One region of the Micromonospora sp. CPCC 205539 genome, then DNA from elsewhere that is predicted to be linked to it. Evidence: riboswitches for the same ligand, from Rfam matches in the RefSeq annotation. Region 1 holds a riboswitch; the other holds the start of a gene.
The links. A riboswitch is a leader RNA that binds a small molecule or an ion and turns the genes downstream of it on or off. The one in region 1 is predicted to bind thiamine pyrophosphate.
Positions count from the first base shown of each region.

Region 2: another riboswitch for thiamine pyrophosphate. It lies ahead of V6V47_RS22410 (ECF transporter S component); the one in region 1 lies ahead of thiE (thiamine phosphate synthase).

Region 1 covers NZ_JBAKHW010000025.1:31,253-35,352, reverse strand. Annotated here, with positions in the region: gene V6V47_RS21350 (ThuA domain-containing protein) at 1-1,512, opposite strand, end outside; TPP riboswitch at 1,804-1,913, shown strand; gene thiE (thiamine phosphate synthase) at 1,908-2,534, shown strand; gene thiO (glycine oxidase ThiO) at 2,531-3,691, shown strand; gene thiS (sulfur carrier protein ThiS) at 3,682-3,882, shown strand; gene V6V47_RS21330 (thiazole synthase) at 3,879-4,100, shown strand, end outside.
Region 2 covers NZ_JBAKHW010000027.1:12,079-16,178, reverse strand. Annotated here, with positions in the region: gene V6V47_RS22415 (ABC transporter ATP-binding protein) at 1-956, opposite strand, end outside; gene V6V47_RS22410 (ECF transporter S component) at 1,144-1,731, opposite strand; TPP riboswitch at 1,806-1,910, opposite strand; gene V6V47_RS22405 (alpha/beta fold hydrolase) at 2,019-2,849, shown strand; gene V6V47_RS22400 (aminoglycoside N(3)-acetyltransferase) at 2,880-3,683, shown strand; gene V6V47_RS22395 (SIS domain-containing protein) at 3,680-4,100, shown strand, end outside.

The DNA.
Region 1 (4,100 bases):
GAAACCCATCGCGTAGATCTCCGGCCGGGTCTTCTCGGTCCCCGGCGGGAAGAGGTTGCCCTCCGGGACCGTGTACGTCCCGTCGTCCTCCGGGTGGATCCGGATCACCTTGCCGCGTAGGTCGTTGGTGTTGCCGGAGGTGCGCTGCGCGTCGAAGTCCTGCCGGCCGGGGCGCTCGTCGATCGGGGTGAACGCGTCCGACTCGAACGGGTTGGTGTTGTCCCCGGTGGCCAGGTAGAGGTTGCCGTTCCCGTCGAAGGTCATGCTGCCGCCAGCGTGGCAGCAGGTGTTGCGCTGGGTGTCGACCCGCAGCACCTGCTTCTCGCTGGCCAGGTCGATGGTGTCGCCGGTCACCGTGAACCGGGACAGCAGATTGCGGGTGACCCCGTCGTTCGGCGCGTAGTAGAGATACACCCACTTGTTGGTGGCGAAGCCCGGGTCGAGTCGGATGCCGATCAGGCCGTCCTCGTTGCCGGTGAAGACGTCCAGGTCGGCGGCCGTGACGGTGCTGCCGGTGTCCGGCTTGACGATCTGCACCCGGCCGTCGCGCTCGACGTAGAAGACCCGGCCGTCCGGGGCGATGTCCAGCTCCATCGGGTTGCTGGTGTTGCTGTCCAGCGTGACCTTCTCGAAGCTGGCGGTCTTCGAGGCGCCGCAGTCGGCGTCCGCCACACCGGCGGCGGTGCGGATGCCGCCGAGCAGGTGGCCGAGGAACGCGGGGTCGGCGTACGACTCCGGGGTGTGCCCGCCGCCGGTGTACCAGGAACGGCCGCCGTCGAAGTCCTGGCACCAGGAGGTCGGGTGGTCGGCGCCCATCGCGCCGGCGCCCGGTGCGTAGCTGGTCTCGTCCAGGCTGGCCAGCACGTGCACGTCCGGCCGGGGGTTGGTCTGGAAGTTGTACCACTCGTCGAACCGGGACCACCGGTCCGGCAACTCGGCGGTGGACGGGTGGGCGTGGTCCTCCACCTTGACCGTGGCCTGCTGGTTCGCCGGGTGGCTGGCGAAGTACGCGCCGACCAGGTCGCCGTACCACGCCCAGCTGTACTCGGTGTCCGAGGCGGCGTGGATGCCGACGTAACCGCCGCCGGCACGGACGTAGCGCTCGAACGCGGCCTGCTGATCGGGGTCCAGGACGTCCCCGGTGGTGGAGAGCCAGATCACGGCCCGGTAGTTCGCGAGGTTGGCGTCGGTGAATACCGCCCCGTCCTCGGAACTGTCCACGGTGAATCCGTTGGCGGTGCCGAGCTGTTGGATGGCGGCGAGGCCGGCGGGGATGGAGTCGTGCCGGAAACCGGCGGTCTTCGAGAAGACCAGGACGGAGAAGGGGTCGTCGGCGGCCTGAGCAGCCCGGGGCGGCGCCGGGGCGATCTGCGCCGCCGGGGCGGCCTGTGCGGCCGGTGCGGGCTCTGCGGTTGCCGCCTGCGCGGGCGGCCCGACGAGGGTCGTCGAGGCCAGGGCCAGGGAGATCAGGGTCGCGGTGATGGGTACGCGGGCACGACGGGATGGGGACACGCCGCCTCCTATGTCGCGGTGGACAGGATCGCGGGGGCCGGCTCGCCGAAGACCGTCCCAGATGGAGCCGGTGGGGCCACCGTGCCAGGGCGTCCACGCCAGCATTTTGTCGAATCGCTGAACAAATTAATTCGACTGGATCAATGTCCGGCAAGATGCTGGCGGATAACGGTTCTGCAACGGCGGGCGACATTCGGAACAGGACCGCATGAAGCGCCCTGCGCGCGGCGAGCCACCTCCGCCACCGCCCCCCGCCTTGGCAGTCCGGCTCTTCTGTCGTACGGTGACACGCAAGTAACCCACGGGAGCCCGGTGTACCGGGCTGAGAGGGGGGCTGACAGCCCCCGACCGTCGAACCTGATCCGGGTAATGCCGGCGCAGGGAGGAGCGTTGCCGTGCCGTCCCTTGGGCGATTGCATCTGATCACCGACACCCGACCCGGGCGCGATCCGCTCACCGTGGTCCGGGCCGCCCTCGCGGCGGCCCGCGCCGACCTGGTGGTGCAGGTCCGCGTCGAGGACTCCGCGACCGACCGTGAGGCGTACGAGCTGGCCCGCCAGGTGCTGGCTCTCTGCACGGCGTACGGGGCGAGTTGCCTGGTCAACGACCGGCTGCACGTGGCACTGGCGGTGGGCGCCGCCGGCGGGCACATCGGGGCCGACGACCTGCCGGTCGCCGCCGCCCGCCGGGTGCTCGGCCCCACGGGCGTGCTGGGCGCCACCGCCCGGGCGCCGGGCACAGCGGTCGAGGCGGTCGCCGCCGGCGCCGACTACCTGGGCGTCGGGCCCTGCCACGCCACCAGCACCAAATCCGGGCTGCCGGACCCGATCGGCCCGGCGGGGGTACGCGCGGTGGCCGAAGCGGTCGACGTCCCGGTGATCGCGATCGGCGGGGTGACCGCCGCTCGGGTGCCGGCGCTGCGGGCCGCCGGGGCGTACGGGGTGGCGGTGGTCGGTGCCGTCTCCGCTGCCGCCGACCCCGCCCGGGCCACCGCCGAGCTGCTCGAGGCACTGACGTGCTGAGCGGCCGGTCCCCGTCGACGCGATCCAGCGACCGGGCCCGGCCCGACGTCGCGGTGGTGGGGGCGGGCCCGATCGGGCTGGCCATTGCCTGGCGCTGTGCCGCCCGAGGGCTGCGGGTGGTCGTCCACGACCCGGCACCCGGCTCGGGGGCGTCGGCGGTCGCCGCCGGCATGCTCTCCCCGGTCGCGGAGGCGTACTTCGGTGAGCACGAGCTGACGTCGCTGCTGCTGGCGTCCGCCGCCCGCTGGCCGGCGTTCGCCGCCGAGCTGACCGAGGCGACCGGCGTCGAGGTCGGCTACCGCACCGAGGGCACGCTGATGGTCGGGCTGACCGGGGACGACCTGGCCGAGGCGCGCCGGCTCTGGGCGTACCAGCAGGGGTTGGGTCTGCCGGTGACCCCGCTGCGCCCCACCGAGCTGCGCGACCGCGAGCCGGCGCTCGCACCACGGGTGCGCGGCGGCGCGCTCGCGCCCACCGATCACCAGGTCGATCCACGGCTGCTGGTGCCGGCGCTGCGCACGGCCGCGCAGCGGGCCGGCGCGGTGCTCGTAGCGCAGGCGGTGCACCACCTCGCCGACGTGGATGCCCAGGTCATCGTGGTCGCCGCCGGCTGTGGCGCCGCCGCCCTCACCGGCCTGCCGGTGCGGCCGGTCAAGGGCCAGATCCTCCGGCTGCGCGCGCCCGGCGGCGTCGCGCCGGGCTTCCGGCACGTGATCCGGGGGTACGCCGACGGCGAGCCGATCTACCTGGTGCCGCGCGTCGACGGTGAGGTGGTGCTGGGCGCCACGGTCGAGGAGCGGACGGACACCTCGGTGACCGCCGGCGCGGTGCTGCGCCTGCTCCGGGCCGGTGTCGATCTGCTCCCCGAGCTGGCCGAGTACGACCTGGTCGAGGCGGTCGCCGGACTGCGTCCGGGCACCCCGGACAACGCGCCCATCCTCGGGCCGCTGCCCGGTCGGCCGGACGTGCTGGCGGCCACCGGGCACCACCGGCACGGCATCGTGCTCACCCCGGTCACCGCCGATCTGATCGCCGACCTGGTGACCACCGGCGTGCCCGATCCGCTGCTCGCGCCCTTCCGGCCCGACCGTTTCCTGGCGGACCTGGTGGATGGTGGCGGACCTGATCACACGATGGAGGGGGAGCGGTGGAGTTGATCGTGAACGGAGCCGGGCGCAGTGTCCCGGGTGGCGCGTCGGTGGCCGACCTGGTCCGCGACATCACCCCGCAGCAGCGTGGGGTGGCGGTCGCGGTCAACGGCGAGGTGGTGCCCCGGACCGGTTGGCCGGTCACGGTGCTGTGCGACGGGGACCGGGTCGAGGTGCTCACCGCGGCGCAGGGCGGGTGAGCGGCGTGTCGTTCGAGCTGGGCGGGGCGACGTTCACCTCGCGGCTGATCCTGGGCACCGGTGGGGCCGCGAACCTGCACGTGCTGGAGCAGGCGATCCGGGCCTCCGGCACCGAGCTGGTCACCCTGGCGCTGCGCCGGGTGGACACCGCTCCGGGCTCCGCCGGTGGGCTGCTGGACCTGCTCGACCGGTGCGGGGTACGGCTGCTGCCGAACACC
Region 2 (4,100 bases), on a different contig from region 1:
CCAGCCAGTTCGGGGGACGCGGTCACCCGACCGGTGCCGGGCCGGAGCAGCCCGCCGAGCAGCAGCGCCAGGGTGGATTTTCCGGCACCGTTCGGCCCGCGTACGGCGAGCGCCTCTCCGGCGCGGACCGCCAGATCGGTGGAGCTCAGGCGGGGCGGCAGGCCGAGCCGGTCGGCGGTGAGCAACACGTCGCCGGCCATTGCGGTGGCCGGCCGGGGCTCGATGGGGTGGCCCGGCACCCAGACGCCCTCGGCGGCGAGGGCGGCACCGTGCTGGGCGAAGACCGCCTCGGGTGAGCCGTCCGCGCGGACCCCGCCGCCGGGCTCCAGGACGACGACCCGGTCGACCAGCGGAAGCGCCTCGGCGACCCGGTGCTCGACCAGGACCAGCGTGGTGTCGGCGTCCAACGCGCCGGCCACCGCCTGCCGGACCAGCTCGGCCCCGGCCGGGTCGAGGTTGGCGGTCGGCTCGTCGAGCAGCAGCAGGCCGGGACGCAGGGCCAGCGCACCGGCCAGAGCGAGGCGCTGCTGCTCGCCGCCGGAGAGCGCGGCGGTGGGGCGGTCCCGGGAGTACGGGAAGCCGACCCGGCGAAGCGCCTCGTCCACCCGCGGCCAGATGTCGCCGGCCGGCACTCCCCGGTTCTCCAGGCCGAACGCGACGTCGTCGCCGCAGCGGGCCATCACCAGCTGGGTCTCCGGGTCCTGGAAGACGATGCCGACCCGTTCCCGCCCCTTGCGCGGGTCGAGCCCGTCGATCTCGACGGTGCCCTCCTGCTCGCCGGAATCCTCGGGCAGGAGCCCCGCCAGTGCGTTGAGCAGGGTGCTCTTGCCGGCCCCCGAAGGCCCGAGCAGCAGAACGCGCTCGCCAGCCTCGATCCGCAGGTCGACCCCGCGCACAGCCCAGGCAAGCCGCCCAGCGTGCCGCCACCCGAACCCCCGCAACAGAACCCCGCCCACAACACCTCCCCCCACCCAAGCCCGCACCCCACCCGGCCGCACCCCGCGCCCGGCCGCACCCCCCACCCGGCCGCACCCGGCCCGGCGCCCGGCCTCACCCTGCCCGGTTGATCATGAGGTTGACGGGTGTTTGGGAGATCCATCCCACCGTCAACCTCATGATCAACGCGGAGGCTCGGCGGGGCGGTCAGATGGCGGCGCGCTCACGGCCGACCGGGAAGCGGTCGAGGACTCCGGTGTTGGCCAGGGCGCGGGTCAGCAGCCAGCCGCCGACGCCGGCCAGCACCGTGGCGCTGACGATGGTGAGCAGCGCGTACGGGATGCGGTAGTCGGTCAGCTCGTAGTCCGCGTTCCAGACGAAGAAGTCGAACAGCGCGGCGCTCAGGCCGGTCAGCGCGCCCGCCAGCACCGCGGTCGGTAGCCGGAACGACCGGTACCGGAAGGCGGCGAAGGCCAGCTCGGCGCCGATGCCCTGCACGATGCCCTGCGGGATCACCGTGCCGGCCCACTGGCTGCCCAGCAGCGCGGACAGGACCGCGGCCACCGTCTCGCAGTAGAGCGCGGCGCCGGGCTTGCGGATCACCAGGCCGCCGAGCACGGCCGGCATCAGCCAGATTCCGTAGAGCAGGGTCTGCGCTGGCGGGAAGAAGGCGAAGGCGCCCTCGGTGGCGCTCCAGACCAGGCCCCAGGCCCAGAAGATGACGCCGAAGGCGACCGCGATCACCGACGCGACCACGATGTCGATGGTGCGCCAACGGTTGGTGGCGTTGTCCATGTTTGCTCCCAGTTCAGTGAACGAACCAGGAGAAGACGCACGCCGCGCGTCCGGTGGCACCGGACGGCGGCGCGGCTGGAGGTCGACCGAACTCCCTGCGCTGGCATTACCCAGATCAGGTTCGAGGGTCTGCGGGCGTGCCCGCACTCTCAGCGCTGTGCGCTCCCCTGTCGGATGTGAAGTTGTCTCGCTGACGCTAACACTGACCAGGGGTATCGGCCCAGCAGGGCCGTCTGCCGAACCTCGGCGTCCGGCCCGCTCGCCGCCGGCTGGGTAGGCTCACGATCATGCGGGTCGAGGCGCGAGGTCTGACATTCGAGGTACGCACCGGCGGTCCGCAGGACGGCGTACCCATCCTGCTGCTCCACGGCTTCCCCCAGCACTCCGGTGAGTGGGACGCGGTCGTCCCCGCACTGCACGCCGCCGGGCTGCGCACGTACGCGCCGGACCAGCGGGGTTACTCGGCGGACGCCCGGCCGGTGGCGGTGGCCGACTACCGGATCCCCGAACTGGTCGACGACGCGGTGGCGCTGCTCGACGCGCTCGGGCTGGACTCCGCCCACCTGGTCGGCCACGACTGGGGTGCGATCGTGGCCTGGGCGCTCGCCGCCCGGCATCCCGAGCGGGTCCGTACGCTGACCGCGGTGTCCGTGCCCCACCCGGCGGCCATGGCGCACGCGCTCGCCACCGACCGTCAGCAGAAGGCCCGCTCGTCGTACATTGCGCTGTTCCGTCAGCCGGGCAAGGCGGAGAAGGTGCTGCTGGCGTTGAACGCGACCGCGCTCCGCAAGCTGCTCGGCGGGGTCGGCGACGCGTCCCGGGTGGATCGCTACGCCGACCCGATGCGCGAGCCGGGGGCGCTCACCGCCGCACTGAACTGGTACCGGGCGATGTCCCGCGCCGACCTGGCCGACGTCGGCCCGGTCACGGTGCCGACGACGTACGTGTGGAGCGACCACGACATCGCCATCGGCCGTGCCGCCGCGGAGGCGTGCGCCGCGAACGTCACCGGGGAGTACCGCTTCGCGCTGCTGCCCGGGGTGAGCCACTGGATCCCCGACACCGCACCGGGTCCGCTGGCCGAGGCGATCCTGGCTCGGGTCAACGCGCCGGCCTGAAGCCACGACGGTCAGCGAGGGAGGATCACCGTGACGGCGCCTACCGGCCTGAACACCCGGCGCTCGCTCGCCGCGCAGTTGCGCGTGCTCGGCGTACGCCCCGGCGGCACGCTGCTGGTGCACGCCGGGCTGAGCCCGCTGGGCTTCGTCTGCGGCGGACCGCAGGCGGTGGTGCTCGCCCTGCGCGACGCGCTCGGCCCGGACGGCACGATCGTGGTGCCCACGCACACGCCGGACAACTCCGATCCGGCCCAGTGGAGCAACCCGCCGGTTCCGGTGGACTGGTGGCCGCTGATCCGCGCCGAGATGCCGGGTTTCGACCCGGCCGTCACCCCGAGCCGGTTCATGGGTGCGGTCGCCGAGATGGTCCGCACCTGGCCCGGGGCACTGCGCAGCACGCATCCGCACGTGTCGTTCGCCGCGCTCGGGCCGACCGCCGAACGGGTGGTGGCCGGGCACGATCGGGTCGACATGCTGGGCGAGCGGTCGCCGCTGGCCCGGCTCTACGACCTGGATGCCGACGTGCTGCTCCTCGGTGTCGAGCACGATGTGAACACGTCGCTGCACCTGGCCGAGTACCGCTGTCCGGCCCCGCCCCGGGAGCGGGTGGGTGCGGCGGTGCGCACCGGCGATGGCGGCCGCGAATGGGTGTGGTGGCAGGACGTACGGCTCGACGAGTCCGACTTCGGCGCGTTGGGCAGGGACCTGGAGGCCACCGGGGCGGTCCGTACCGGACCGGTCGGCGCCGGGACCGGCAGGTTGATGCGCCAGCGGGCGGCGGTCGACTTCGCGGTGCACTGGCTGGCCCGTAATCGAACGACGGAGGACGCATGACGGTGAGTGCCGAGGATTATCTGGCCGTGGTGACCGAGACGATCGGTCGGGTGGCCGCCAGTCAACGCGAGGCGGTGGGGCGGGCCGCCGACCTGATCGCCGACGCGGTCCGCGCCGACGGGGTGGTGCACGCCTTCGGCACCGGGCACTCGGAGGCCCTCGCCATGGAGATCGCCGGCCGGGCGGGTGGCCTGGTGCCGACCAACCGGATCGCGCTGCGCGACCTGGTGCTGCTCGGTGGCGAGCCGGCCGAGCGACTCGGCCCGCTGCTGGAGCGCGACCCGGCGGTGGCGCACCGGCTCTACGAGCTGGCCCCGGTGCGGCCCGCCGACGTCTTCGTCCTGGCGTCGAACTCGGGCGTCAACGGCGCGATGGTGGAGTTCGCCACGGTGGTCAAGCAGCACGGTCACGGGCTGG